One region of the Streptomyces sp. NPDC005761 genome, then DNA from elsewhere that is predicted to be linked to it. Evidence: riboswitches for the same ligand, from Rfam matches in the RefSeq annotation. Region 1 holds a riboswitch; each other region holds the start of a gene.
The links. Region 1 has a riboswitch for S-adenosylmethionine ahead of ABZ434_RS17560 (putative leader peptide). Riboswitches for the same ligand answer to the same signal wherever they lie in the genome.
Positions count from the first base shown of each region.

Region 2: another riboswitch for S-adenosylmethionine. It lies ahead of ABZ434_RS17025 (aminotransferase class V-fold PLP-dependent enzyme); the one in region 1 lies ahead of ABZ434_RS17560 (putative leader peptide).
Region 3: another riboswitch for S-adenosylmethionine. It lies ahead of thrC (threonine synthase); the one in region 1 lies ahead of ABZ434_RS17560 (putative leader peptide).

Region 1 covers NZ_JBEXXX010000016.1:119,591-127,416, reverse strand. The annotation lists gene ABZ434_RS17570 (NtaA/DmoA family FMN-dependent monooxygenase) at 1-580, opposite strand, end outside; gene ABZ434_RS17565 (LLM class flavin-dependent oxidoreductase) at 599-1,825, opposite strand; gene ABZ434_RS17560 (putative leader peptide) at 1,898-1,984, opposite strand; SAM riboswitch class IV at 2,054-2,166, opposite strand; gene ABZ434_RS17555 (sugar ABC transporter permease) at 2,386-3,657, opposite strand; gene ABZ434_RS17550 (ATP-binding cassette domain-containing protein) at 3,654-4,433, opposite strand; gene ABZ434_RS17545 (substrate-binding domain-containing protein) at 4,561-5,649, opposite strand; gene ABZ434_RS17540 (NAD(P)H-dependent oxidoreductase) at 5,813-6,265, opposite strand; gene ABZ434_RS17535 (hypothetical protein) at 6,421-6,558, opposite strand; gene ABZ434_RS17530 (four-carbon acid sugar kinase family protein) at 6,606-7,826, shown strand, end outside.
Region 2 covers NZ_JBEXXX010000015.1:157,673-165,498, reverse strand. The annotation lists gene ABZ434_RS17025 (aminotransferase class V-fold PLP-dependent enzyme) at 86-1,465, opposite strand; SAM riboswitch class IV at 1,639-1,756, opposite strand; gene trpD (anthranilate phosphoribosyltransferase) at 1,849-2,913, opposite strand; gene ABZ434_RS17015 (ubiquinol-cytochrome c reductase cytochrome b subunit) at 3,037-4,662, opposite strand; gene ABZ434_RS17010 (Rieske 2Fe-2S domain-containing protein) at 4,659-5,711, opposite strand; gene ABZ434_RS17005 (c-type cytochrome) at 5,708-6,517, opposite strand; gene ABZ434_RS17000 (heme-copper oxidase subunit III) at 6,574-7,194, opposite strand; gene ABZ434_RS16995 (hypothetical protein) at 7,397-7,798, shown strand.
Region 3 covers NZ_JBEXXX010000028.1:92,946-100,771, forward strand. The annotation lists gene ABZ434_RS24125 (trehalose-6-phosphate synthase) at 1-626, opposite strand, end outside; gene ABZ434_RS24130 (glucosyl-3-phosphoglycerate synthase) at 734-1,681, opposite strand; SAM riboswitch class I at 1,835-1,961, shown strand; gene thrC (threonine synthase) at 1,979-3,283, shown strand; gene ABZ434_RS24140 (MoaD/ThiS family protein) at 3,323-3,601, shown strand; gene ABZ434_RS24145 (cold-shock protein) at 4,047-4,253, shown strand; gene groL (chaperonin GroEL) at 4,616-6,241, shown strand; gene ABZ434_RS24155 (TetR/AcrR family transcriptional regulator) at 6,383-7,099, opposite strand; gene ABZ434_RS24160 (CocE/NonD family hydrolase) at 7,204-7,826, shown strand, end outside.

The DNA.
Region 1 (7,826 bases):
GGAGGAAGGTGCCCGTCGCACGATCGGCGACGATCTCGTCACCGCGCCATGAGTCGAACAGTTCGTTGGCGGTGGCGAGGAACTCCTTGGCCCGGGAGTACCGCTCCTCCTGCGGCAGGTATCCGCCACGCCGGAAGTTCTCACCCGTGAACGCGTCCCACGAGGTGACGACGTTCCATGCCGCGCGTCCACCCGAGAGGTGATCGAGGCTGGCGAACTGGCGGGCCACCTCGTAGGGCTCGTTGAACGTGGAGTTGATCGTGCCGGTGAGGCCGAGGTGTTCGGTGACGGCGGCGAGGGCGGACAGCACGGTGAAGGTGTCGGGGCGTCCCACGACGTCCAGGTCGTAGATCTCACCGCCCTGTTCCCGCAGGCGGAGCCCCTCGGCGAGGAACAGGAAGTCGAACTTGGCGCGTTCGGCCGTGCGCGCGAAGTGCGCGAAGGAGCTGAACTCGACGTGGCTGCCCGCCGCGGGGTCGCTCCAGACGGTGGTGTTGTTGACGCCCGGGAAGTGGGCGGCGAGGTGGATCTGCTTGAGCGGCTTGCCGGTGCTGTGGCCGGCGCCGTTGCTGGTGCTCATGTGGGTGGTCCCTCCGGCTCAGACAGTGGCGTAGCGATTGGCGGGGCGGGCGAGTCCGAGCAGCCCGCGCAGGGTGTCGGCCTCGTAGGCGGTCCGGAAGGCGCCTCGGCGCTGCAGCTCCGGCACGAGCTTGCGGGTGATCGCCGGAAGGTCGTGGCCGATCACTGCGGGGCGCAGCCGGAATCCGGAGAGCCCGGCCCGCTGCCATTCCTGGAGAAGGTCCGCCAGTTGCGCGGGTGTGCCGGTGAAGATCTTCGCGTCGCTGGGGTACGGATGTCCCGCGAGGTCGTCCAGACGGTCCCGGCGGGCCGCCGCGGCCGAGGGGGTGTCGTCGAGGAAGACCACGAGGTCCCCGAAGATGTGGAGGAGTTCCGTGGCTCGCCCCGCCGCCGCCTGCTGGGAGCGGATCTCGTGGACGATGGCTCCGGCCTGGCCCGGGTCGTGCGGGGTGACGTAGCCGATGTCCGTTGAGCGTGCCACCAGTTGGAAGGGCACGCTCCGGTGCGCCAGGGCGCTGACGACCGGCTGCCCCTGCGGGGGCCGGGGTGTGATGGAGGGACCCTTGACGCTGAAATGCCGGCCCTCGAAGTCGGTGTAGTGGAGCTTGTCGCGGTCGATGAAGCGGCCTGTGGCTGCGTCCCGGATCTCGGCACCGTCCTCCCAGCTGTCCCAGAGGCGGCGCACCGCTTCGACGTACTCGGCGGCTTCCTCGAAGAGTTCGGCGGTCAGCGCCCGTACGGCCGGGGTGTCCAGTTCGTCGAGGCGAAAGCGCGGGAAGGCGCGGCGGCCGAAGTGGGCGGCTTCGTGCCGTCGGGCCGATACCTGGATGCGCACACCGGCCCGGCCCGTGCTCACGTAGTCGAGGGTGGCAATCGCCTTGGAGATGTGGAACGGCTCGGTGTGTGTGGCGACCACGGTGGGGACGAGGCCGATGTGCCGGGTCAGCGGTGCCACGCGGGCGGCGACGAGTACCGCGTCGAGGCGACCGCGCTCCTGGTCGGTGCGGCCGTCGGGCTCCGGGAACTGCGAGGACTGGAGCCCGAGGGCGTCCTCGATCGTCACGAAGTCGAGCAGGCCGCGTTCGGCCTCGCTGACGATGTCGGTCCAGTACGCGGCGGTGAGCAGTTCCCCGGGCCGGGCCTCCGGCTCGCGCCAGGCGGCCGGGTGCCAGCCCGCTCCGTCGAGCGCGACGGCGAGGTGCAGCAAGGAGGACAGGGGAGGGTGCGGGGATGACGATGCGGACACGAAGGGTGCCTTCCTGATCGACCGTGGGTGATCGCCGGACCTCGTCGGGAGGTTCGGCGTCGCGGGAACGGGTCAGGAACGACAGAGCGCGCCGGCGACGCGCTGGAGATCGATGTGGGGCCGGGAGTAGAGGTGGACGCGGCGCCGGGGGGCGAGCACCTTGACGAGGGGGCAGGACACCGGTGGCACGACCCTCGCCTCCACTCTTCCGGCCGGGCGGGCCCGGAGGCCTCGCGCTTGCGGAACCCGGACGGGCCCCGCCTGGTCGTCACCTGGAGCACCCCGCCGCGCGGGAGGGTTGCCGGTCAACAAGCCAGGGCTCGAAGCTGACGCTCATGACCTGTCCGGAACGCTACGCGCGACGCCCGCGCCGCGCAATGCCCGCCGGATCATGGTCGTGCTCACCCCGCCGGAAGTCCCAACACCGCGGCTGCGCCGACTGTTCCGTCCGGCCACAGTGACGCCGGGCCCAGCGCCCGCCACGCGGCGCTCGCGCCCGGCCCCCCCTTGCGCCGGGGCCTGACCGGAGCCCCGCGGCGCCGATGGCCCCGGGGGCGTAATCACGCGCGTCCCGCGGCCTTCTGACTCCGGCGGGAGACGGAGTCGACGACCACGGCCGCCAGCAGGACCGATCCCGTGATCATGAACTGGATGGCGTTGCTGACGCCCATGATGTTCATCCCGGACTGGATGGACCCGATCACCAGGGCGCCGAGCAGGGCCGACCACACCGAACCGCGGCCGCCGAACAGGCTCGTGCCGCCGATGACGGCCGCGGCGATGACGTTCATCAGGAGGTTGCCGCCGCCCGAGGTCTGACTCGCCGACTGGATCTGCCCGGCGAGGAAGAGGCCCCCGACCGCGGCCATGGTGCCGGCGATGGAGAAGACGGACATCCGGACGAACGGCACGCTGATGCCTGCCCGTCGCGCACCCTCCGAGTTGCCGCCGACCGCGAAGACCTTCCGCCCGTACGTGGTGCGTCGCAGCACGAAGTCCAGTACCACCAGCACGACAAGGAAGATCAGGAGGGCCAGTGGGAGGCCCTGGTACCGGTTGAGGATGTACGCGGTGGTGAAGGCGATCGCGGCGATGACGACCGTACGCAGCACGATCTCGGCGACGGGGCGGGACGGCACCCTCGCCGCCCTGCGGCGCGCGGCGTCCAGGAGGGAGGCCGCCAGGAACAGACCCACCCCGGCCGCCGCGGTCGCGTAGGCGGCAGCCGGGCTGTGGTAGATGGTGGAGTAGATCTCGGCGACGTTGGTGTCGCCCGGGATGTTGACCGTGCCGCTGGAGCCGAGCACCTGCAGCATCAGCCCGTTCCAGGCGAGGTTGCCCGCAAGGGTGACCACGAACGCGGGCACGCCGACTTTCGCGAAGAAGAAGCCCTGGATGAGGCCGACCGCAGCTCCGCCCAGCACGGCGATCAGGAGCGCCAGCCATTCGTTCATGCCGTTCATGACGTTGAGAACGGCGAAGATCGCGGCGCACAGACCGCTGACGGACCCGACGGACAGGTCGATCTCACCGAGGAGCAGCACGAAGACGATGCCGACGGCGATCATGCCGGTGCCGACGATCTGCTGGCTGAGGTCGGAGAGGTTCTGGGCCGAGAGGAACGTGCTGTTCAGGCTGCCGAACACCGTCCAGATGATGATCACGGCGATGACTACGGGGAGGGAGCCCAGTTCCCCGCTGCGCATCTTGCGCCAGAACTCCGCGGCGTACCCGCGGATGCCCTCCTCGCGGACGAGCAGGCGGGTGTCGATGGCGGGCATGGCGTCGTGGGCTGGTTCCTGGCCGTCGTCGTGTCCGGGTTCCCGTGTCATCGCTCCTCCTCCCGCTTACGGGCCTGGCGGCGGGTGACCGCGCTGTCGGAGGCCCCGGTGATGGCGGAGATGATCTCTTCGGTGGTCGTGGAACGCCGGTCGAAGAAGCCGTTGTTGCGACCCAGGCGCATCACCGCGATCCGGTCCGCGACCGCCATCACGTCCACCATGTTGTGGCTGACCAGGATGGTCCCCAGACCGCGCTGCCGGAGCCGCTCGACCAGGTCGAGGACCTCGGCCGTCTGCTCCACCCCCAGGGCCGCGGTGGGTTCGTCGAGGATGACGACCTTCGGATCGCCGATCAGGGACCGGGCGATCGCCACCGTCTGGCGCTGTCCGCCGGAGAGCGAGGCGACGGGGATGCGGACGCTCGGGATGCGGATGGACAGGGTGTCGAGCAGTTCGCGCGAGCGCTGGTCCATGCGGACCTCGTCGAGCACACCGAAGCGGCGCAGTTCGCGGCCGAGGAAGAGGTTGCCGACCACGTCGAGGTTGTCGCACAGGGCCAGGTCCTGGTAGACGGTCGCGATGCCGAGGTTCTGGGCGTCGTGCGGCCGGCTGATGGCGACCCGGCGGCCCTGCCATTCGATGACGCCCTGGTCCGGTGGGTTGACGCCCGCGATCGCCTTGACCGCGGTCGACTTGCCGGCTCCGTTGTCGCCGACGAGCGCGACGACTTCGCCGGGGTGGACCTCGAGATCGAAGCCCGACAGTGCCTGGACCGCGCCGAAGCGCTTGGAGATCCCCCGCAGAGTGAGCACAGGTGCTTCCGGCAAAGGAACCGCCTCCTGGGTCGTCCGCACGCACGGGCAGACGGTCTCTGCCCCCGCCGGACGAGCCGCGTGGTGCGGCCCGTCCGGATGTGTGGAGTCGGGAGTACTGATGTCGGTTCGCGAAGGGGGGCTACTGGAGTCCGGCCTTCTCGCAGGCGTCGGAGTAGGCGGGAGTACAGATCTCCTCGACCGAGTACAGGCCGTCCTTGACGACTGTGTCGTTGATGTTGTCCTTGTCGACCACGACCGGCGTCAGCAGCTTGGCCGGGACCTTTTCGCCGCTGCCACTGGTGACGGTGGTGGGCGTGAGGTTCTTGGGAACGTCCTTGCCCTGGGCGAGGTCGACCGCGATGGCGGCGGCGGTGTCGGCCTCCGGCTTGTACGGCTTCTCGACGGTGATGGTCTGGGTGCCGAGCAGGATCCTCTGGATCGCGTCGAGCTGGGCGTCCTGACCGGTCAACGGCACGTTGATGCCTGCTGCCTTGAGGGACGTGGCGATACCGGCGGCCAGGCCGTCGTTGGCCGAGTAGACACCGACGATCTTGTCCTTGCCGAGCGCGCTGATGGCACCGGACATCTGCTGGTTGGCGTTGTTCGGGTCCCAGTTCGGAGTGTCGTACTCCTTGCCGATCTTCACCTTCCCGTCGAGGACGGAGTGCGCGCCGGCCTTGAACTCGGCGGCGTTCGGGTCGGTCGGCGAACCGTTGTGCATCACGATCTCGCCGCTGCCGGCCTTGTCGCCCAACGCCGCAAGCAGCGCCTTGCCCTGCAACTCTCCGACCTTGCGGTTGTCGTACGAGACGTAGGCGTCGACGGGCCCCTGCGCGAGCCGGTCGTACGCCACGACCTTCACGCCGGCGTCCCGCGCCTTCTGCACGGAGGACTGGATCGACTTGGCATCCACCGCGTCCAGAATGAGCACCTGGTCGCCCTTGGCAAGCGCCGTGTTCACCTGCTGCTGCTGAGTGGTGGCGCTCTCGGCGGCGTTGTAGTAGTCGATCTGGGCGCCCGGCGCCAGCTCCTTGATCTTGTCCTCGATGTAGGGCCGGTCGAACTTCTCGTACCTCGTGGTCTTGCTCTCGGGCAGCAGCAGACCGATCTTGACTTCGTCCGCCTGGCGGCCCGCTCCCGGCTGCGCCGCGCCGCTGGTGGCCACCGCGCCCATCGACAAAGCTACCGCTCCGGCCAGGGCTATCGCGCTCCGCAATGTACGGGTCATGGGAGGCTCCTTCTCGTGCGGCGCCGTCCCTCCACCGGGAGAGCGCGGAAACGAAAATGTGCTTTTGGCCTACATATCGACATTAGCGGCATCGCCTGGACCGGCAAGCGGGTGACGTCGGCGGGCCGACGGGCCCTGCCACGGGGGGCGAAGGCAGGGTGGGTCAGTCCGCCAGGCCGGCGGCGAGGGTCGCCCCCAGCTCCCAGCACGCCTCGGTGTCGGCCTTGGAAGGTTCTCCCGTGACCGTCACCGCGTCCGCCGCACGGCGCCACCCCAGACCCGTCGTGATGGACTCGACGGCCCGCACGGCGCCGGTGACGTCGTTGCCGCCGTGCACGTAGTAACCGAAGGGACGGCCCCGCGTCGCATCCAGGCAGGGGTAGTAGATCTGGTCGAAGAAGTGCTTGAGGGCGCCGGACATGTAGCCGAGGTTGGCCGGGGTGCCGAGCAGCACGCCGTCGGCGGCGAGGACGTCCGATGCCGTCGCGGCGAGCGCCGCGCGCCGCACTACGCGGACGCCCTCGATCCCGTCGGTCGTCGCACCGGAGACGACGGCTTCGAACAGCGCCTGGCAGTTCGGCGAGGGCGTGTGATGGACGATCAGCAGAGTGGCCACACCCCGGAACCCTGCCGTGCGCGCCGCGCCGCCGCAAGCGAGAACCGCGCGCGGTGGCAGCCCGGTCGCGTCGGCCCGGCACCCCCGGCGCTCCGCGCGGCCCCGGGCGGCGGGCCCCCTGTCACTCCCGCGCGGAACCGGGTCACCGCGCCCGGTCAGAACCGGTGTCGAGCTGCTCGCAACGGCTGCGGAGCCATGGCGTCGACCGGCTCGGGCGGCCGCCGGCTGGGGAGGTGGTGGCCGGTGCCGTCGGGTACGAAACCGAAAAGGGCGTCCTGTGCCGTCGCTGTCATCGACCATTGACTCCGTCACGCATCAGCGGATCGACGGAGAGGTACGCATGGCATCCCGCACAGGCGCCCGGCGAGGCATCGGCATTCTCGCGGACGACCTCACCAGCGCCGGGGACGGGGCCGCCCCGTTCCGCCGGACCGGTCACGAGGCACGGATCCTGCTGTCTCCCGCCGCGACGGCTCCCCCGGGTGCCCCGGGCCCTCCCGCCGTCGTCCTCGCCCCGGGCGTGCACGCGGTCGACCTCGGGACCCGGCTGTCGGACGAGGACACCGCCGCCACGCGCACCGCGCAGGCCGCACGCCTGTTCACGAACTCCTCGCTGTTGCTCAAGACGGTCGACTCGACCTTGCGCGGGCACGTCGCGGCGGAGATCCGGGCCGCTCGGGCGGGATCGCGGCGACAGGCCGTCATCATCGCTCCCGCCTTCCCGGCGGAGGGCAGGGTGACGGTGGACGCGGTCCAGTACGTGCGGGGGGTGCCGGTCCATGAGAGCGAGTACGCCCGTGACCCCGTGCACCCGGTGCGGTGCTCGGACCTGCGGACGCTGTTCCCGGAGGCCGTTCCGGTCGGGCCGGACCGGGTGGCCGAGCTGCCCGGTCTGATCCGCCGGGGCGGCCTGATCGTCTGTTCGGCGGGGGTCGACGCAGACCTCGACCGCCTGGTGGCCGCGGTGCCGCACCTCGAGGACGTGCTGTGGGTCGGCTCCCCGGGACTGGCGGCCGCCCTGGCCCGGCGGTGCACTCGGGGCGGCGGTCCCGCACCCGCACCCGCCCCGGCCCGCCGACCGCTTGTCGTCGTCGGCAGCGCCAACCCGGCGACCCGGCGGCAGCTGGCCGCGCTCCACGCCCGGACCGACGTCGAGGGAGTCACCGTCGGTGACGATCCCGCCGCGGCGGTGGAGGCGCTGCGCGGCATGACTGCCCCCGTCCTCACCCTGCGGACACCGGATGAACGCCATGAGCCACAGGCCGCCCGGGCCCTCGCCCGCGCCCTCGCGGCAGTCGCACGGACCCTGACCGGCGAAGGCCTGGTGGACGCGCTCGTCGTCACCGGCGGCGAGACCGCCGCGAACGTGCTCCAGGCCCTCGGCATCGACGGCATCGATCTGCTGGACGAGCCCGAACCCGGCGTCGCCCGCGGGACCCCGACCGGACAGCCCTCCCTCACCGTCCTGATCAAGGCCGGCGGCTTCGGCGACGACCGGATGCTCCTGCGGCTGTGCCATCTGGTGCGGCACCCGGCCGACCCGCCTTCCGTGGGATCCGGG
Region 2 (7,826 bases), on a different contig from region 1:
ATGCAGGGCCGAGAGGGCCCGGAGTTAGCATTTTGCGGCGGGGCCGGCCCGCCGCCCCCCCCCCCCCCGAACGTGCTGAGAGACCTCAGACCTGGGCGGCCGTACCCCGGTCCGGGACGCAACGGCCGTCCTCGGTCCGGTACTTCCACTGGGCGCCCTCGCTCACGAGCTCCTTGACCGCCCGCAGGAAGCGCTCGACGTGCTCGTCCGGCGTACCGGCGCCGAAGCTGACCCGGATCGCGTTGAGGGACTTCTGGCCCGGCTCCGCCTCCGGCGCGCCGCACTCGCCGACGTCCTGCGGGTCGCTGCCGAGCAGGGTGCGCACGAGGGGGTGGGCGCAGAACAGTCCGTCGCGCACCCCGATGCCGTACTCGGCGGAGAGTGCCGCGGCGAAGTGGGAGCTGTTCCAGCCCTCCACCACGAAGGAGATGACGCCGACCCGCGGGGCGTCGTCGCCGAACAGCGAAAGCACCTTGACCTCGGGGACCTCGGCGAGTCCGGCGCGGACCGCGGTGACGAGCCGCTGCTCCCGGGCGACCAGGCTGTCGAATCCGGCCTCGGTGAGCGCCTTGCAGGCGGAGGCGATGGAGTAGACGCCGATGACGTTGGGCGAACCGGCCTCGTGGCGGGCGGCGGTGGTGTGCCACTCGACGTCCACCCCGCCGTCGGCGCGCCGGGCGACCTGGCGGGACGCGCCGCCGCCGGCCAGGTACGGCTCGGCTGCGGTCAGCCAGTCGGAGCGGCCGGCGAGGACACCCGAGCCGAACGGCGCGTACAGCTTGTGCCCGGAGAAGGCGACCCAGTCGACGTCCAGCACGGCGATGTCGACGGGGTGGTGCGGGGCGAGCTGGGCGGCGTCGAGCACGATCCGGGCGCCGTGGGCGTGCGCGGCGGCGGCGAGCTCCTTGACCGGCCACAGCTCACCGGTGACGTTGGAGGCGCCGGTGACGCAGACCAGCGCGGGGCCGTAGGGGTCGCGGCCGGCGAGCGCGCGCTCCAGGGTCTCTACGGCCTGGGCCGGGGTGCGCGGGGCGTTCAGGTACGTCACCCGGGCGTCGCGCCAGGGCAGCAGCGAGGCGTGGTGCTCGGTCTCGAAGACGAACACCTGGCAGTCGGCCGGGAGGGCGGCTGCGAGCAGGTTGAGCGAGTCGGTGGTGGACCGGGTGAAGGTCACCTGGTCCTCGGTGCGGCAGCCGAGGAACTCCCGGACGGTCTCGCGGCTGCTCTCGAAGAGGTCCGTGGAGAGCTGCGAGAGGTAGCCGGCGCCGCGGTGGACGCTGCCGTAGTACGGCGCGTACGCGGCCACGTCGTCCCACACCCGCTGCAGCGCCGGGGCGCTGGCGGCGTAGTCCAGCGCGGCGTAGGTGACCTCTCCGCCCGTGACGAGCGGAACCGTCACATCCTTACCCAGAACCGGCAGCGGGGCACAAATCGACTGGTCGGTGGCAGCAGTGAGGACAGACATGACGAACTCCCGTAACAGGCAGGCGAATTCCGCGTGCCTGCGGATACGCGGCAGCACGGAGGAAGAAAGAGGGGTGTGCGGAGAAGGGCCGAAAAGCCCTATCGCATTCGCTTGCTCACAAGAGGCTCCCTGAGGACCAGGACCCCACGGGTGGACATCTCACGATGTCGAGGGGTCCGCGCTTGCCGCAGACCTCGCTGCCTGCGGCCTGGTCTTCACCCGGGGCACCCCGCCACGGACGGAGGGTTGCCGGACAGCGGGCCGGGGCCGTAGTCGCTGTCACTCATGACCTGCCAAGCATCCTGCCATACGCGGAGGAACGCGCAAGGCGCAGTCCATGATCTGGACTGCGCCCCGCCTCACATCCTGTGCCCGGAAGCCTCTCAGGCGTTGCTGGCCACGACCCATCGCTCCAGCGCCCGGCCCGCCGCACCCGAATCGATGGACTCGGCGGCCTTGGCGATCCCGGCGGTGAGCTGCTCGGCGAGCGTGCCCTCCCCCGGGTCCAGCGCGACGAGGGCCGCCGCCGAGTTGAGCAGCACCGCGTCCCGTACGGGGCCCGTCTCCCCGGCGAGCAGCCGCCGGGCCACGTCCGCGTTGTACGAGGCGTCGGCGCCCCGCAGGGCGTCCACCGGCACCAGTTCCAGGCCGACGTCGCGCGGGTCGAAGGCCTCCTCGCGCACGGCGCCGTTCCTGGCGATCCAGACGCGGGAGGTCGCGGTGGTGGTCAGCTCGTCCAGGCCGTCGTCGCCCCGGAAGACCAGGGCGGAGTTGCCCCGTTCGGCGAGGACGCCCGCGACGATCGGCGCCATCCGCAGGTCGGCGACACCGATCGCCTGCGAGCGCACCTTGGCCGGGTTGGTGAGCGGGCCGAGGATGTTGAAGGTGGTCGGCGCGCCGAGCTCCGCCCGGGCCTTCGCCGCGTGCCTCAGGGCGGGGTGGAACTTCACGGCGAAGCAGAACGTGATGCCCGCTTCCTCGGCCACCTCGACGACGCGCTGCGGGGGCAGTTCCAGATTGACGCCGAGCTTGCCCAGCACGTCGGAGGAACCGCTGGCAGACGACGAGGCGCGGTTGCCGTGCTTGACGACCTTGGCGCCCGTCCCGGCCACGACGATCGCCGACATGGTGGAGATGTTGACCGTCTTGGCCATGTCGCCGCCGGTGCCCACGATGTCGACCGTGCGGCCGGGTACGTGGATGGTCGTGGCGTGCTCGTACATCGCGCGGACCAGACCGGAGACCTCCGTGACCGTCTCGCCCTTGGCTCGCAGCGCCACGGCGAAGCCGGCGATCTGCACGTCGGTCGCCTCACCGCTCATGATGCGGTCCATCGCCCAGGCGGTGTCGTCCTCCGTCAGGTCCTGGCCGCGCAGCAGGGGGGTCAGCACGCCGGGCCAGGTACGAGCCGCCACGCTGTCGCCGCCTGCCGGGGTCACAACGTTCATGGTCCGCTCCTGGGGTCCACAGCCGATAAAGGGGATGGGGCCACCCTATCGAGCCCCGGGGACAGCGAAGAGCCCCGTCCATCGGATGGACGGGGCTCCTGCTGTGGCGATCAGTTCAGGTGATCAGTGGTGGCCGTGGCCGCTGGTGATCTCCTTGTACTCCTCGGCGGTGGGCTTGGCGATCTGGCTGTTCTCGCCGTAGAAGCCCTTGCTGAGCTTGGCCCGCAGCTTCTGCACCACGGACACCTTGCGCTCGACACCGTTCTCGTCGACCGTCGGGCCGATCTCGGCCGGCTTGTACTGCTCGTGCGCGGTGAGCGTGTGCAGCTGGGCCGGTGCGAGCGGCTCGTGGACCTCGACGAACTCACCGTGCGGCAGGCGCTTGATGAGACCGGACTCGCGCCCGTGCAGCACCTTGTCCTTGTCCCGGCGCTGAAGGCCGAGGCAGATCCGCTTCGTCACGACGAACGCGATGACCGGAGCGACGAAGAACGCGATCCGCACGAACCAGGTGATGGAGTTGATCGACAGGTGGAAGTGCGTGGCCCAGAGGTCGTTTCCACCACCCATGAGCAGCACCATGTACCAGGTGATCCACGCGACGCCGAACGCCGTGCGGGTCGGCGCGTTGCGCGGACGGTCCAGGATGTGGTGCTCGCGCTTGTCCCCGGTGACCCAGGACTCGATGAACGGGTAGACCGCGATCGCGGCCAGGACCAGCGGGAAGATCACCAGCGGGATGAACACGCCCAGGACCAGGGTGTGGCCCCAGAGGTTCACCTCCCAGCCCGGCATGACACGGATCAGGCCCTCGGAGAAGCCCATGTACCAGTCGGGCTGGGCGCCGGTGGACACCTGGTCCGGGCGGTAGGGCCCGATGGCCCAGATGGGGTTGATCGAGGCGATGCCCGCGATGACCGCGATGACACCGAAGACGAGGAAGAAGAAGCCTCCCGCCTTCGCCATGTAGACCGGCAGCAGCGGCATGCCGACGACGTTCTTGTTCGTCCGGCCGGGACCCGCGAACTGCGTGTGCTTGTGGTAGAAGACCAGGATCAGGTGGGCCACCAGCAGCCCGAGCATGATGCCCGGCAGCAGCAGGATGTGCACCGAGTAGAACCTGGCGACGAAGTCGCCGCCCGGGAACTCGCCGCCGAAGAGGAACATCGACAGGTACGTACCGACGATCGGCACGGACAGGACCGCGCCCTCCATGAAGCGGACACCGGTGCCGGAGAGCAGGTCGTCCGGGAGCGAGTAACCGGTGAAACCGGTGAACATGCCCAGGACGAACAGCAGGAAGCCGAACAGCCAGTTGATCTCACGCGGCTTGCGGAACGCACCGGTGAAGAAGACGCGCATCATGTGCACGAACATGCCGGCCAGGAAGATCAGCGCGGCCCAGTGGTGGATCTGCCGGACCAGCAGACCGCCACGCACGTCGAAGCTGATGTTCAGGGTCGAGGCGTAGGCCTCGGACATCCGGATGCCCTGCATGGGCTCGTACGGGCCGTGGTACACGACCTCGTTCATGCTCGGGTGGAAGAACAGCGTCAGGTACACACCCGTGAGGATGATGATGATGAAGCTGTAGAGGCAGATCTCACCGAGCATGAAGGACCAGTGGTCCGGGAAGATCTTGCGCATGTTGGCCTTGGCCAGGGAGTAGATCCCGAGCCGGCCGTCCGCCCAGTCGGCCACCCGCTCACCGGCGGGCGCCTTGCGCTTCGTATCGGTCGCAGTACTCATCCGCGCTCCCAGAATGCAGGACCGACGGGCTCTTCGAAGTCACCGAGCGCCTCGAGGTTGCCCTCGCTGTTCACGCCGATCCGCAGCTGCGGAAGAGCGTGACCGGCCGGACCGAAGATGACGCGGGCGCCGTCGGAGAGGTCGAAGGTGGACTGGTGGCACGGGCAGAGCACGTGGTGCGTCTGCTGCTCGTACAGGCTGATCGGGCAGCCCACGTGGGTGCAGATCTTCGAGAAGGCCACGATTCCCTCGTGGGCCCACTCGCGCTCGCGCTTGTCCTTGATGTTGTCCGGCTCGATGCGGACGATCATCAGGGCTGCCTTGGCGATCTGCTTCTGGAAGTCGTGCGCGTCCTCCTCCAGGCCCTCGGGCATGGCGAAGGTCAGCGAACCGACGACGACGTCCTCGGGACGCAGCGGCTCCATCGTGTTCATGTTGACGAGCTGCTTGCCCTTGGCCCACAGCGTCGAACGGAGCTTCTTCTCCGGCAGCGGACCGAGGTCGCGCAGCAGCACCACACCGGCGAGCGGCACCAGGGCCAGCGCGCCGAACATGGTGTTGCGGATCAGCTTGCGCCGGCCGAACGCGGACTCCTCGGCACCTGCCGCGAAGTCGGCGAGAACCTTCGCCTTGACCTCGGGCTCGGCCGCGATCGCATGACGTTCGTCCGCGACCTCCACGTCCGACATCAGGGTGCGCGCCCAGTGGACGGCGCCCGCACCGATCGCGAAGAGCGCCACGCCCAGGGTCAGCCCCAGGGAGAAGTTGAGCGCGCTCACATGACCGATCGGGAAGATGTAGACGATCTTGTCGACCGGGAAGATGACGTAGGAGGCGATGAAGCCGACCGTCGCCAGCATGGACAGCGTGAACATGAACGCGACCGCGCGCTCGGACCGGTTGGCGGCCCGTTCGTCGATGTCCTGGATGCGCGGCCTGTGGGCCGGCAGCCCCGGGTCGGCGAACGGATCGCCCGCACCCTCCACCGCGCCGTGCGCGGGGTCCTGCGCTTCGGGCAGGTTCTCTTCTGGAATCTCTTGGCTACTCATGACTTCTTGGCCTTAGCGGTGTGGGCCGCGACCCAGATGGCAACTGCGATCAGTGCGCCCAGACCGAAGATCCAGCCGAACAGGCCTTCGCTGACCGGACCGAGGCCGCCCAGCTTGAGGCCACCCGGGCTCTCGGCCTGCGCGCTGTTCACCGTCTGGATGTACGCGATGATGTCCTTCTTCTGCTGCTCGGGCATCGTCGAGTCAGGGAAGGACGGCATGCTCTGCGGGCCGGTCTGCATGGCCTCGTAGATGTGCTTCGGGCTCGCGCCTTCGAGGTTGGGGGCGTACTTGCCGTTCGTCAGGGCACCGCCCTCGCCCGTGAAGTTGTGACACTGGGCGCAGTTGGTACGGAACAGGTCGCCGCCCTTGGCCACGTCCGCGCCCTCGGGGCTGACCTGGCTCTTGGTCGGGACGATCGGACCGGCGCCGAGCGACGCGACGTACGCCGCGAGCTGGTCGATCTCGGCCTGGGTGTAGATGACCTTCTTCTTCGGTACCTGGGCGCCCGGCTGCTGCGCCGGCATACGCCCGGTACCGACCTGGAAGTCCACGGCGGCCGAGCCCACGCCGACAAGCTGGGGCCCGTCGGTGGTGCCCTGACCGCCGGTTCCGTGGCAGCTGGCGCAACCGACGGAGTACAGCTTCTTGCCCTCGTCGATGGCGAGGGACTGGGCGGTTTCGTCGGCCTGCGCCTTACTCGCGGGCGCAAACGCGGCGTACAGCCCCCCAGTAGCCGCAAGCGCGAGGAGTAGTACGACGACCGCCGCCAACGGATGGCGTCGTCGTGCGGAGAGCTTTTTCACGGATTACCCCGGTGTCAGGATCTTCTGCGTCGATGATGGGTCGGGTACGAGCCCGGTTACTTGATCATGTAGATCGTGGCGAACAGGCCGATCCACACGACATCGACGAAGTGCCAGTAATAGGACACGACGATGGCTGCGGTCGCCTGCTCATGGGTGAACCTCTTGGCTGCGTACGTCCTGCCCAGAACGAGCAGGAAGGCGATGAGGCCGCCTGTCACGTGCAGACCGTGGAAGCCGGTGGTCAGGTAGAACACCGAGCCGTACGGATCCGAGGACAGCGAGAGGCCGTCCTTCTTCACCAGCTCCGTGTACTCGAAGACCTGGCCTCCGATGAAGATCGAACCCATCACGAAAGTGATCACGAACCAGGCGCGGAGCTTCTTCACATCGCCCCGCTCCGCGGCGAAGACGCCGAGCTGGCAGGTGAGTGAGGAGAGCACCAGGATCGTGGTGTTCGTCGCCGAGAACGGGAAGTTCAGGGCTGACGCCATTTCCTTCCAGTGATCCGCTCCGGTCACCGATCGCAGGGTGAAGTACATCGCGAAGAGGGCCGCGAAGAACATCAGCTCGGAACTCAACCAGATGATGGTTCCGACGCTGGTGAGGTTCGGCCGATTGACCGACGGGTGCGCGTGCCCGGTTTCTACTGTCGTTGCTGTCGCCACGACCGACATTATGTCGGTCGCTTATCCCGCCCTCACTCCGGGGGGTGCCGTTCGGTGTGTCAGAGGGGTGTGTCCTCCCCGAACGGCCCATGGATCCGCCGTCGCGGGCGATGCTGACAGGCCATCGGGCGGAGTACGATCCGCGCATCGGACAGCCCTCGTGCACCGAGAGCCCCGACTGCCCCGAAGACACAGATGTCACGGAGGAACAATGCAGCCGACCGCCACGGTCCTGGTCTACAGCGACAACGCACACACCCGTGAGCAGGTGAGGCTGGCAGCCGGCCGCAGGCCTGCCGCGGACGTACCGCAGGTCGAGTTCCTGGAGTGCGCCACCCTGCCGGCCGTCCTGGACGCGCTGGACCACGGAGGCGTCGACGTCTGCGTGTTGGACGGTGAGACGGCCCCCGCGGGCGGGATGGGCGTCTGCCGGCAGATCAAGGACGAGATCTTCCGCTGCCCGCCGGTGCTGCTCCTGATGGGCCGCCCCCAGGACGCCTGGCTGGCCACCTGGAGCCGCGCGGACGCCGCGGTGACCCTTCCGGTCGAGCCGGTCGAGTTCGCGGACGCCCTGGCGGCCCTGCTGCGCAGCAGGCTCTCCGTGGGGGCCTGAGGCCCCGCCCTTGCGCCGTCGCTCCGGG
Region 3 (7,826 bases), on a different contig from region 1:
CGGCGGGTCAGGAAGGCCGCCCGGTCGGCGCCGAGGATGCCGCGCAGCAGCTGTTCGGCGATGTCGTCGGGCAGCAGCCGGAAGTAGTCGACGGGGGCCCACGGGGTGTGCGAGAAGTGGCCGATCCGCAGGTCGGGGCGGAGCTCGCGGAGCATGCCGGGCACCAGCGCCAGGTGGTAGTCCTGCACGAGGACCGCCGCACCCTCGCCCGCCTCCTCGGCGAGCGCCTCCGCGAAGGCCCGGTTGTACGTCTCGAAGGAGGCCCACTGCCGGCGGAACTCCGCGTCGAAGACCGGTTCGACGGGCGTCTGGTAGAGCAGGTGGTGGACGAACCACAGCACCGAGTTGGCGATCCCGTTGTACGCGTCGGCGTGCACTTCCGCGTCGATGTCGAGCATCCGGACACCCGGCTCGCCGACCCCTCGCTGGACCGCCGCACGGTCACCGTCACCCAGGGCGGCGCAGACCCACATCTTGTCGTCGACCGCGCTCAGGCCGGAGACGAGTCCGCCCCCGCCGCGCTTGGCGTCGAGGGAGCCGTCCTCGCGCAGCGCGTACGAGACCGGGCCGCGGTTGGACGCGACGAGTACCTGGGCAGCGGGCTGGGGGGCGTGCTCGGAGACCATGGGCGGAATCTAGCCCGATCACGAACCGCCCAAACGTGCGAAGCCCTGCCAGGTCCCGTCACCAGGCGTGAAACGCACTCCCCACGGCGCCGGTCGCCTTCCCCGCCTCACGCCGCGCGGCGTGAGACGTACTCCTCGATCTCGCGCATCGGCGGCCGCTCCTCGGTGTCCACCGGGTAGGTGTGCGGGACGAATCCGTGCTCGCCGCGCTCGAACTGGGTCAGCGACGGGCGGACCAGATGCCCGCGGGAGAGGCGGAGTTGAGCGGTCCGGTAGATGGCGGCCGCCATCCGGCCGAGCGCCTGGCCGTCCTGGTGGCGGTGCTTCCTGACGCCGACGTCGACCTGGGCGAGCGCGTCCAGGCCGACCGTGTGCAGGGCGTCCACGAGCAGGCCCAGCTCCACTCCGTAACCGACGGGGAACGGCAGCCGCTCCAGCAGCGAGCGCCGCACGGCGTACTCGCCGCCGAGCGGCTGGACGAAACCGGCCAGCTGCGGCCAGTGCAGATTGAGCAGCGGGCGTGCCACCATTTCGGTGACCCGGCCGCCCTGGCCCGTGGTGTCGCCGAACGGGCGGTCGTACATCGCCTTGACGAACTGCACCGAGGGATCGGTCAGCAGCGGGCCGACGATGCCGGAGACGAAGTCCGCCGAGAAGTCCTTCAGGTCCGCGTCGATGAAGCAGACGATGTCACCGCCGGTCACCAGCAGTGACCGCCAGAGCACCTCGCCCTTGCCGGGGACGGCCGGGATGCGGGGCAGGATCGTGTCCCGGTGGACCACCCGGGCGCCCGCCCGGCGGGCGACCTCGGTCGTGGCGTCCGTCGAACCGGAATCGATCACCACGAGCTCGTCGACCAGCCGGACCTTCTCCATGAGCTCGCGCCGGATCGTCGTGACGATGTCCCCGACCGTCTCCGCCTCGTTCAGCGCGGGCAGCACCACACTCACGCTCGTGCCGTGCGCGTCGTTCCTGGCCGCCAGCAGACGGTCCAGCGGACGGTCGGCGGCTGACCAGGAACGCCTGGTCAGCCAGCGTTCGACCTCTTCCAGCACGGTCGATACTCCCTGTATGTGATCCATCTCGCGGTTCGGACGACTATCTCAACAGTCCGGTGCTTCGGTTACAGTCTTGAACAACGCAGATGGCCGTCGCATGCCGGGGTCCGTCCGCCGATAAACGCCTGGATCCATGGTCCAGTGCCACAGCGCTCATCCAGAGGGACAGAGGGAACGGCCCGTTGAAGTCCCGGCAACCCTCCCGCCGACCGCGAGGTCAGGTGGGGAAGGTGCCAATTCCGTCTCGTGACGAAATGCGTCGCGAGGAAGATGAGGAGAAAGGGCCTCGCCATCATGGCTGTTGAGACTGTTGCAGCACACACCGAAGCTTCCGTGGATCTCGGTCCCGCCGCGGCGCTTTCCTGCCGCGAATGCGGAGAGCGATTCGCACTCGGCCCCATTTTCGCCTGCGCGTCCTGTTTCGGGCCGCTCGAAGTGGCGTACGACCTGCCGAGCGGCTCCCCCGAAGAGCTGAAGAAGCGCATCGAGGCCGGACCCGACAACATCTGGCGCTACGCGCCGCTGCTGCCGGTCCCCTCCGATGTCGCGGACAAGCCCAACATCAACCCCGGCTTCACCAAGCTGGTCAAGGCCGACAACCTCGCCCGCGAGCTGGGCGTCACCGGCGGTCTGTACGTCAAGGACGACTCCGGCAACCCGACGCACTCCTTCAAGGACCGCGTCGTCGCGATCGCCGTCGAGGCCGCCCGCGCCTTCGGCTTCACCACCCTCTCCTGCTCCTCCACCGGCAACCTCGCCGGTGCCGTGGGTGCCGCCGCCGCCCGGGCCGGCCTGCGTTCGTGCGTGTTCATCCCGCACGACCTGGAGCAGGGCAAGGTCGTCATGGCCGCGGTGTACGGCGGCGAGCTGGTCGGCATCGAGGGCAACTACGACGACGTCAACCGCTTCTGCTCCGAGCTCATCGGCGACCCGCTCGGCGAGGGCTGGGGATTCGTCAACGTCAACCTGCGTCCGTACTACGGCGAAGGCTCCAAGACCCTCGCCTACGAGATCTGCGAGCAGCTCGGCTGGCGGCTGCCCGACCAGATCGTCATTCCGATCGCGTCCGGCTCACAGCTCACGAAGATCGACAAGGGCCTCCAGGAGCTGATCAAGCTCGGCCTGGTCGAGGACAAGCCCTACAAGATCTTCGGCGCCCAGGCCGAGGGCTGCTCCCCGGTCTCCGCCGCCTTCAAGGCCGGGCACGACGTCGTGCGGCCGCAGAAGCCGAACACGATCGCCAAGTCCCTGGCGATCGGCAATCCGGCCGACGGCCCGTACGTCCTGGACATCGCGCGCCGCACCGGTGGAGCCGTCGAGGACGTCGACGACGAGCAGGTCGTCGACGCGATCAAGCTGCTGGCCCGCACCGAGGGCATCTTCGCGGAGACCGCGGGCGGGGTGACGGTCGGCGTGACGAAGAAGCTGATCGACGCCGGTGTGCTCGACCCGACGCTCACCACCGTCGTCCTGAACACGGGTGACGGCCTCAAGACGCTGGACGCCGTGGCCGCCACCTCGCAGGCGAGCGCCACGATCCGTCCGAGCCTGGACGCCTTCCGTGCCGCCGGCCTCGCCTCGGGCCTCGCCACCGGCTGAGAAGCTTTTGACCACCCGAGACTTCAGGAAGGGCACACCATGAGCGTCAAGGTCCGTATCCCCACCATCCTCCGCACCTACACGGGCGGCCAGGCCGAGGTCCCGGCCGAGGGCGCGACCCTCTCCCAGGTCATCGAGTCCCTGGAGAAGGACCACCCGGGCATCGCCGCCCGCGTCCTGGACGACCAGGGCAAGCTGCGCCGCTTCGTGAACGTGTACGTCAACGACGACGACGTGCGCTTCGAGGGCGGCCTGGACGCGGCCACGCCGGACGGCGCCGGCATCTCGATCATCCCGGCCGTCGCCGGCGGCTGCTGAGCCCGCGGCCCGGGCCCCGGAGGCCGCCGGGCCGACTTCACAGCGTGACCACGATTGCCCCCTCCGCAAGAGAAGCGGAGGGGGCAATTCTGCATGGTTGAGCGGGGTAGGGTGAGGGAAGCCCCCTCCGCTGCCCGTGCCCCCCGCATATGAGAATGCGCCGGGCCACGACAAGATGCAGCCAAAGTGTGCGAGCTCCTTGCGTCATAAGTCGCCTTTGCCTGGCCCGAGTTGCCCAGGATCCTCATGAATTCCTCACATTCGGGCGATCGGTTCTGCTCAGAATTCTCGTCCGATTGACCTGTTGCAGAGGGCAGTTGGGCAGATACATTCGGCCGCGGTCGACGCGTTCCGGCGCACCCACCCTCTCCTGTCGGAGGGTGAGTTCTGACCCGGGCCCGCGAAGTGCGGTCCTGTGCAAGGGCCAGTAATAGGGGAGTTAGGCATGGCTCAGGGCACCGTCAAGTGGTTCAACGCGGAGAAGGGGTACGGCTTCATCGCGGTCGACGGTGGTGCGGATGTTTTCGTCCACTACAGCGCGATCCAGATGGACGGGTACCGCACCCTCGAAGAGGGTCAGCGAGTTGAATTCGAGATCTCGCAGGGCCAGAAGGGGCCGCAGGCGGACATGGTCAAGCTCGCCGTCGGCTGAGCCCGCCGGCCACGACGCAGTCGGTCAACGACACTACTCACGCACGAAGGGCCCGTACCCGAGAGGTACGGGCCCTTCGTGCGTCCCGGGCCGTCGCGGCGGGGACGTGCCGCGCACCCTGGGCCCGCTTCGGCGGGACGGCCCCCGCGGCTGTCCACACTCCGAGGTGGACGCTTGCACTCTCGGGGGTCGAGTGCTAATTATTGGCTTAGCACTCTCTGGGTGAGAGTGACAGAAACTTGGACCGGGCCGGTGAGGCCCGCAGGTCTGCCGGGGCAAGGAACCGGCAGACACGCAGGCCGTCCGTCGCGGGCGCCTCTCGGTCCGGAGAAATCCACCCCTGTCCGGGAGGACCACTTCATATGGCCAAGATCATCGCCTTCGACGAGGAGGCCCGGCGCGGTCTTGAGCGCGGCATGAACCAGCTCGCCGACGCCGTCAAGGTCACCCTCGGCCCCAAGGGCCGCAACGTCGTCCTTGAGAAGAAGTGGGGCGCCCCCACGATCACCAACGATGGTGTTTCCATCGCCAAGGAGATCGAGCTGGAGGACCCGTACGAGAAGATCGGTGCGGAGCTGGTCAAGGAGGTCGCCAAGAAGACGGACGACGTCGCCGGCGACGGTACGACCACCGCCACCGTTCTCGCTCAGGCACTCGTCCGCGAGGGCCTTCGCAACGTGGCCGCGGGCGCGAACCCGATGGCTCTCAAGCGGGGCATCGAGAAGGCCGTCGAGGCCGTCTCCGCCGCCCTCCTGGAGCAGGCCAAGGACGTGGAGACCAAGGAGCAGATCGCTTCGACGGCCTCCATCTCCGCCGCCGACACCCAGATCGGCGAGCTCATCGCCGAGGCCATGGACAAGGTCGGCAAGGAAGGCGTCATCACCGTCGAGGAGTCCCAGACCTTCGGTCTGGAGCTCGAGCTCACCGAGGGTATGCGCTTCGACAAGGGCTACATCTCGGCGTACTTCGCCACGGACATGGAGCGCATGGAGTCGTCCCTGGACGACCCGTACATCCTGATCGTGAACTCGAAGATCAGCAACGTGAAGGACCTCCTTCCGCTGCTCGAGAAGGTCATGCAGTCCGGCAAGCCGCTGCTGATCATCGCCGAGGACGTCGAGGGCGAGGCCCTGTCGACCCTGGTCGTCAACAAGATCCGTGGCACCTTCAAGTCCGTTGCCGTCAAGGCTCCGGGCTTCGGTGACCGCCGCAAGGCCATGCTCGGCGACATCGCCATCCTCACCGGTGGCACCGTCATCTCCGAAGAGGTCGGCCTCAAGCTGGAGAACGCCGGTCTCGACCTGCTCGGCCGCGCCCGCAAGGTCGTCATCACCAAGGACGAGACGACGATCGTCGACGGCGCCGGTGACAGCGACCAGGTTCAGGGCCGCGTCAACCAGATCCGTGCCGAGATCGAGAACTCCGACTCGGACTACGACCGCGAGAAGCTCCAGGAGCGCCTCGCGAAGCTGGCCGGCGGCGTGGCCGTCATCAAGGCCGGTGCCGCGACCGAGGTCGAGCTCAAGGAGCGCAAGCACCGCATCGAGGACGCGGTGCGCAACGCCAAGGCCGCCGTCGAGGAGGGCATCGTCGCCGGTGGTGGCGTGGCTCTGCTCCAGGCCTCGGCCGTCTTCGAGAAGCTCGAGCTCTCGGGTGACGAGGCGACCGGCGCCAACGCCGTCAAGCTGGCGCTGGAGGCCCCGCTCAAGCAGATCGCCGTCAACGGTGGTCTCGAGGGTGGCGTCGTCGTCGAGAAGGTGCGCAACCTGCCGATCGGTCACGGCCTCAACGCCGCGACCGGCGAGTACGTCGACATGATCGCCGAGGGCATTCTCGACCCGGCGAAGGTCACGCGCTCCGCCCTGCAGAACGCCGCGTCCATCGCCGCGCTCTTCCTCACCACCGAGGCCGTCATCGCCGACAAGCCGGAGAAGGCCGCTGCCGGCGGCGCTCCGGGCGGCATGCCGGGCGGTGACATGGACTTCTGATCCTGACGGATCGGTAGTTCCTGCACAGCTGTACGACGCCGGCCCCCGGGGAGCGATCCCCGGGGGCCGGCGTCGTTCGTGTGCGCGCGTCGTACGGCCCGCGTGCCCGCGCCGCACCTGGTAGGGCGCGGGGCCGCGCGGTCAGTCCGCGTCCAGGCCGTCGACCAGGCGGTTCAGGAAGCGGGCGAACGTCGCGTCGGGGGTGACCGGGCGTCCGGCCGAGGCGAGGGCCTCGGCCAGCTCGGGGTGGTGGCCGTCCGCGGCGACGGTGGCGAGGTAGAGCGCCTCGGCCGTGGCCCGGCCGGGGTCCTGCGCGGCCTCGGCCTGCGCCACCTCGTGGGCCACGTGTCCGGCCACGAACGCGGTGAGCTGGGCGAAGACCTCCAGCCGGGCGCCGCCGTCGAGGCCGCTGGGGCGCAGGGCGGCCAGGGCGTGTTCCAGGAAGGCGAGGGTGCGGGGGCCGAGTGTCCGGCGGGCGGGCACGGCGGTGGCCAGCCAGGGGTGGCGCAACATGTGGTCGCGCTGGAGGTGCCCGATGCCCTTGAGGTCGGCGCGCCAGTCGCCGGTGAGGGGGGCGTGGGTCGCGAGCTCGCCGTTGACGTGGTCGATCATCAGGTCCAGCAGCGTCTCCTTGTCGGGGGCGTAGCTGTAGAGCGACATGACGCCGGCGCCCACCTCCGCGGCGACCCGCCGCATGGTGACCGCGTCGATCCCCTCGGCGTCGGCCAGGGCGACGGCCGCCACCGTGATCGCCTCACGGCTGAAGGCGGGCCTGCGCCCCCGGCGGGGCCGGTCCGGGGCCAGCCAGAGTTCGCGGGGGTCGACGCCGGTGGCGCCGGTCCCTTCGTCACGGGTCACGGTCCTGCTGTTCCCTTCGTCACGCTGCGGCTCCTGTCCCGTCCATCCAAGCATCGACTATTCTCGTACACGGTACGAGAATGAGTGAGCGACGGAGGCGAACGATGACATCACCCACGCACGACGCCCTGCCGAGGCCCGCCCGGACCCTGCCGTCGGCCAAGCCGCCGCTGTCGGCACGGCTGATGCGGGCCACCTGGCGCGGGCTGCCCGCCGCACGGCACAAGGCCGGGTGGGAGCCGGGCCTCACCGTCCCCGCCGCCGACGGCAGCGCCCTGATCACGGACCACTACTTCCCCCGTGACGCGGGTGACTTCCCCACCCTTCTCGTGCGCTCGCCCTACGGCCGGGGCGTGCCCTGGTCCCCCCAGTACGGCATGCTCTTCGCCGAACAGGGCTTCCACGTGATCCTGCAGAGCTGCCGCGGCACCGGCGGCTCGGGCGGCACCTTCGACCTCTGGCGCAACGAGGCCGTCGACGGCCTCGCCACGGTGAACTGGCTGCGTGAACAGCCCTGGTTCGACGGCACCCTGGGCACGGTCGGACCCAGCTACCTCGGCTACGTCCAGTGGGCGCTCGCCCTGGACCCGCCGCCGGAGCTGAAGGCCATGGTGGTCCAGGTCGGCCTGCACGACCCGTACGCCCTCTTCCACACGGACGGCGTGCTCCACCTGGAGAACGCGCTCCTCGTGGGCGCCGGAATGACCTACCAGCACCGCGGCATGAG